2 regions of the Allobacillus sp. SKP2-8 genome follow, and region 1 is predicted to be linked to the other one. Evidence: riboswitches for the same ligand, from Rfam matches in the RefSeq annotation. Region 1 holds a riboswitch; the other holds the start of a gene.

Region 1 (3,202 bases):
CATGGTCGTTACAGATAGTGTTGTGAGACTCTTGCCAGGTGTGTTAGGGAATGATGAGTCTGCGAAGCAAGATTCATTTTCCACCAATCTATTGGAACATCCACATTATACACGACCGAGTGATTTTCGAGGTCACCGTGTGCCGGACGTCCTTTTGTCTGGGCACCATCAAAAAATCGAGGATTGGCGTGAATATGAATCGCTTAAGCGAACATATGAACGGCGGCCGGATTTAATTGACAAAGCAGGCTTAACGGATAAACAACAAAAGTTTTTGACACAAATAATCGACGAAAAGTAGTACGGAATTTTCATTGCATCTATTAGTGCGGTATGATATATTAATTGATGTGCTTAAGTTCGTTAAGCGTGATAACAATGTTCCGCTACTTCTTAGAAAGTAAGAGCATTTTGTTGGAAGGAGTGAGCAGAATGCAAGAAATTCTTAACCAAGTTGCTCAAGATCAGCTGCGTACAGACTTGCCTGAATTCAGAGCTGGAGACACAGTGAAAGTTCACGTAAAAGTTGTCGAAGGTAGCCGTGAGCGTATTCAGGTTTTTGAAGGTGTCGTAATTAGAAGACGTGGTGGTGGAATTAGCGAAACATTCACTGTCCGTAAGATTTCTTATGGTGTAGGTGTTGAGCGTACATTCCCTGTACATTCTCCGCGTGTTGCTAAAATCGACGTTGCTCGTAAAGGTAAAGTTCGTCGTGCGAAACTTTATTACCTACGTAACCTTCGTGGTAAAGCAGCAAGAATTAAAGAAAGACGCTAATGAAAAAATAAGAAGCTGTTCTGAGTCAAATTATTGTACTCAGAACAGCTTTTTTTATTTTGTCTTTCATTTTGTATTTATACATAAAAAAATGCTGATAATTAAAATAAGTTTGACGTTTGTTGACGAAAGATATAGACTATAGACAATTGAATAGGTAAAAACAGGTTGATTCGATTAAATTTTTTTAATCAATCATTAAAAGGGAAGCCGGTGGAAATCCGGCGCGGTCCCGCCACTGTATATTGCGAGTTTTCTAAAACATTCCACTGTCTTATGATGGGAAGGATTTAGAAAATGACGACCATAAGCCAGGAGACCTGCCTGTTTTTTGCACCATTCAACCTACGAGGATAGGGAGGTGTGGCGACGACTATGCTAATTCTGAAATACATAAATGTACCATAGTGATAGAATGCCCACTGAACATCTCTACTCGTTAGAGATGTTTTTTTATGTTCAAATAGGTTTATTTAATAGATTTTACTAACTAGGAGGGTAATTAATGCAAAGAATTTTTAGTTTTATATCACATTTAGTGATTTCGTTTGTGCTCATTATTTCTATTGGTATTAACACAGCGTCTGCTGAAAGTGTAGAAAATTTGGGTTCTACTGAAATTACAGAGAATGAAATTGAACAAGCAATAGATGCGGCTAGTAATTTTATTTTAAATAAGGGAGTCATTAGTGAATGGGAAGCTATCGGATTAGCTCAAGCCGGTAAGCAAGTTCCCAATGATTATACCGACACGTTTTTTTATGAACATTTAGAAAACCAAGTGGTTAAAGGGTTAGAAAATGGCCGTATCAAAATAACTGATATCGAGCGATTGGTAATTGCTGCTGTGGCTGTCGGAATCAACCCGTTACAAGTTGAGATTGAAGGAAAAAACCTTATTGAGCTAATTTATAACAGCCCTGAACGTCGTGGTGGGTTTGATACAATGACTTTCCAAGGGAATAACGGTCCGATATTTGCTTTAATTGCTTTAGACACGCAAAATTTTGAAGTTCCAAATGATGCTAAATGGACGAGACAAAAACTAATTAAGGAGTTATTAAATAACCAAAATGAAAATGGCAGTTGGCATTTAAATACAAATTTCGAATCGCCGAGCATTGATATAACGGCAATGGCTTTAATAGGGTTAAGTCCATATAATGACCAGGAAGAAGTCCGAAAGTCGATAGATTCCGCAGTTAACTGGCTATCAGATATTCAAACTGAGGACGGAGGTTTTGATGGCGGAAGTTTTGTAGGAGGAATTACAAGTGAAGCTGCTTCACAAGTTATTATCGGTTTATCAGCGAATGGAATTGATCCAACGAATGAAGAGTTTGTAAAAAATGAAAATAGCTTAATTTCACATCTATTATCTTATCAAAATGAAGATGGTGGATTTAAACACACTCAAGGAGAAGTTGTATCAAATGCAATGGCTACCGAACAAGCTTTCCAAGCATTGGTAGCGTATGATTACTTTTTAAAAGGAAAAAAGTCACTTTATCATTTTGGCGATAGCGAAGAAGGTAACGAAGAAGAACCTCCAAGTGAAGATGATAGTGAGGAAAAACCTCCTATAAAAGATGATGAAGAAGAATCTCCAAGTGAAGGAGATAACGAGGAAGAGACTCCACTAAAAGATAATGAGGAAGGTTCAGACGAAGACACTGATGAAGAAGAACAGTCACCGGGAGAACAAAAGGAAAATCCATCTAAGAAGGAAATTAAAATTGAAGTTAAATCAACAACGAAAGCAACTAAAATGATGGAAACCACTGTGGCTATTGAAGATGTTAAAAAAGTTAATGATAGTGTGATTGTGGTCCAACCCAAGAATGCAAAGATTCAAGAACAATTAGCGATAAATTTAGAGAAAACAGTAATTGATACATTGATCAAAGGCAAGAATGATTTAAAAATTAACAAAGAAGATGCAGCCGTACACATCCCAACGGAGATTCTAAGTCAATTAGCGAAGCAAGCAAATGGAGCACCAGTAACCATTCAAATGGAAAAATATTCAGCAGGCTACGCAGTAGGCTCTGTTTATGATTTTACGTTGATGGCGGGTGATGCTAAAGTCAGCGATTTCGGCACCAATGAAATTACGTTAACACTCCAAGTCAATCAACAAGAAGCGCAGAATCCGCAGGCTTATTATTTTAATGAACAAACGAATGAATGGGAGCATATTGATTCAGGAAAATATGATTCAAAAACTCGAACAATCTCTTTCCAAACGAATCATTTTAGCATTTATGGTGTGTTTGATGGTACAGGTCATAATCTTGAAAAGCCAACTCAGATGATTGTAAATAATCCATCAAAAGAAAATAACTCACAAGAGGATCTAACAACAAATCCAACTGAGGTAGAAGACCAAACAGACAATGCTAGAACAAATGATGAAAAGAGTCAA
Region 2 (3,202 bases), on a different contig from region 1:
CTTTTTCTTCATACTGTACAGTTACTGTATTACTCATTACACCTCATCCTTTACGTGATTAAATTGATCAATCAAAAATTTATAATAATCGGCTGCTTGCTTATAATCGCCGTTATCATAAGATTGGTGTCCCAGAATTAAAGAAAGTTCTTTGATTGTTTTCTTCTCACCTGAATGTTGGAAATAAGGCAATAGAACATTTTTAGCCTTTTTCAGGAATTCAGGGTCTTTTGTTTTGTTATATATTTGATGTTTGAGTACATAGAATTGGTATTGGAATTTCAAGTATTTCACTTCTCTAAGGGCTTCTTCACCTTTATTAAGAAACTTGATGGCTTGCTTATCATTATCGTTCAAATAATGAATTTTTGCTTGCATGTAAAAGGCTTGAATTTTGTCGTATAAGTTATAATCATATTTGTTTAACTGTTCCATATAAGAAATGGAACGATCATATTCTTCCATATAAAAATAAAGAATGGCTAAGTTATGCTTAACACGTCGCTGGACGTCGGGCAAATCCCCCATTGGTTTCGAATGTAACACTTGCAAAAAATATTTTTCTGAAACGTCATAAGCTTCCAGCAACATATAATTAACACCAAATAAAATATAACAATCGGTAACATTCGTATATAAGAAGTCTGATTCGAATTGATCCTTAGCGATTTGACAGTAATAATTCGATTGGGCCGGCTTCCGGATTCTAGTCAATGAAAGAGCAAGTAAATAATAGATCTCTGTATCTTTGATTGTCCATTTCACTGACATTGCTTTCGCTGTTTCAAAATGATTGAGAGCTTTATTTGGTTGTGCTTTGTAATTGTAATAAAGGCCAATAACCTTGTGGAAAAGGTAAAGCTCTTCTTTTTCAAAACGATTTTCCAAACGCAGGACCTCTTGGTACATTTGTTCAACTTTTTCATTTTCTCTTGTTTGAATGATGAAATAAAAATATACCAATTGAAAGATGTTCAATGCTTCCGGTGCGTGAAAAGGTGTGAGGATTCGTTTCAATTCATCAATAGATTCTTTTGCCGCTTCATAATCTTTTTCTTTGATCCGCTTATATAGTTTTAAAATTTTACGGATAATTTGGTGGTTATCGCTATGCGTGATGTCATCGTAACTGATGTCTAACCGGTCAAATAACAATCTCGCTACGTCTTCTTTCGGCGTGATCATCTCGTTTTCTATTTTGCTTAGATAAGATACAGAACAAATGCCATCCGCCATCTGTTTTTGCGTATAACCTTTTTTGGTACGATAGTATTGTATGATGGCACCAAGATCCATATTTCTTCACCTTACTTTTTCCAGTTAACTATATATTACCATACTTTTTTGAATATTAATAAAAGGATAGATATTATCTTGACGAAAATAATTGCTCGAATTATGATGAATATACAATCGTATAATCGAAACGTGTAGGTGTGAGTATTACGACTCACATAATAGGGAAGATCGGTGTAAATCCGACGCGGTCCCGCCACTGTAATGAGAAGCAAACCATCGAACCACTGTTTTTTAAAAATGGGAAGGGATGGAATGCAATGACTCTAAGCCAGGAGACCTGCCTATTTGTTTTGGCTTCAATCCTTCGGGTCAAAGGATCGCCTGCGCATCGATATTGTTATGTATGCTCTGGCTCCTTATGACAAAGGATTCAGAGCTTTTTTATGCGAAAAATACAATAATACTGATGAGAGAGGAAGTATAACATGAAGATGGGAAGTTGGAAAAAGTTTTTAATCCTATTGGTCATGGCATTCGTTATTGGGTTAGCGGCATGTCAAGGTGGAGACGACACATCAAATGAGGAAGAAACGCAAGTAGAGGAAAATGAATCAAGTGAGGAAACGTCGGAAGAAGAGGCGCAAGATGATGAAGAGAGTGCAGCCTCCGAATCTGTAACCTTAACAGATAAATCAGGGGAAGAAGTAACCATTGAAGAAGAACCTGAGCGAGTTGTGACAGTCATCCCAAGTGCGACTGAAATTGTGTACGCTGTTGGTGGTGGCGACAAAGTCGTAGGTGTAGATGAATGGTCCAACTATCCGGAAGAAGTAACCGATATTGAAAAAGTCGGTGACATGAACTTAAATTTCGAAAAAATTGTCGAACTAGAGCCAGATTTGGTAGTGGCTGATTTAAATAATGGAGATGATATTCAAGCACTACGGGACAAAGGCTTGAAAGTTATTGTACTCGGTGCACAAACATTGGAAGAAACTTATGAGGATTTACGTTTAGCTGGTCAAGCGGTTGGAACAGAAGAGAAAGCCAATGAGACCGTCGAAAATATGCAAAACAGAATAGAAGAAATTGAAAAGAAAACGGCCGAGCTCTCTGAAGACGAAAAGAAATCCGTCTGGTTTGAGATTGATCAAGAATTATTTACAGCTGCAGAAGATACATTCATGAATGAGCTGCTACAAATCGCTGGTGGTAAAAACATCATGGCTGGAGAAGAAGGCTGGCCACAGGTGAACGAAGAAGTGGTGATTGAAGCGAACCCTGATGTGATCATCACGACATACGGCTACTACATGGAAGACGTCGAGGAACAAGTCCTTGCACGAGAAAACTGGAAAGATGTAACGGCTATTCAAAATGAAGAAGTCCATAATATCGATAATGATCTTCTGTCACGTCCTGGTCCACGGTTGATTGAAGGACTTGAACAATTAGTAAACATCCTTTATCCCGATTTAATGGAGTAACCAATGAAACATCCAACATCGACCCACTCGTTTGGAAAAGTTGCTTTTTGGTCAATTCTTTTATCGATTCTATTATTGATCGTGATGAGCCTATCCATTACGTTGGGTGCAGCAAGTATTGATTTTATTGTTGTTTGGAAAGTCGTTCTCTCAAAAATTCCTATTGTTCAAAACTGGGTTTCGGTTGATTGGAAGGAATCAACCGAAACAATTATTTGGGATATCCGGCTGCCAAGGGTCATTTTAGGTGCTTTGGTGGGTGCGGCATTATCACTGGCAGGAGCAATTTACCAAGGTGTATTGCGCAACCCGCTTGCAGATCCTTTTATTTTAGGTGTTTCGTCAGGCGCTTCATTCGGTGCTGCTTTAGTGATGGCTTTCGGCTGGCAAATTGCATGGTTAGGAAAATTCACCCTACCTTTCGTGGCGTTTTTAGCAGGCCTTGCTTCTTTAATGATTGTGTATTATTTAGCAAC

What was found. A riboswitch is a leader RNA that binds a small molecule or an ion and turns the genes downstream of it on or off. The one in region 1 is predicted to bind cobalamin.
Region 2: linked by a shared signal. The riboswitch ahead of FPQ10_RS07210 (ABC transporter substrate-binding protein) and the one ahead of FPQ10_RS02030 (prenyltransferase/squalene oxidase repeat-containing protein) in region 1 are both predicted to bind cobalamin.

The regions. Positions count from the first base shown of each region.
Region 1 is NZ_VMHF01000001.1:394,949-398,150, reverse strand. It holds gene trmD (tRNA (guanosine(37)-N1)-methyltransferase TrmD) at 1-301, shown strand, start outside; gene rplS (50S ribosomal protein L19) at 433-777, shown strand; cobalamin riboswitch at 926-1,119, shown strand; gene FPQ10_RS02030 (prenyltransferase/squalene oxidase repeat-containing protein) at 1,283-3,202, shown strand, end outside.
Region 2 is NZ_VMHF01000006.1:75,112-78,313, forward strand. It holds gene FPQ10_RS07200 (enoyl-CoA hydratase) at 1-37, opposite strand, end outside; gene FPQ10_RS07205 (helix-turn-helix domain-containing protein) at 37-1,296, opposite strand; cobalamin riboswitch at 1,416-1,598, shown strand; gene FPQ10_RS07210 (ABC transporter substrate-binding protein) at 1,725-2,726, shown strand; gene FPQ10_RS07215 (FecCD family ABC transporter permease) at 2,730-3,202, shown strand, end outside.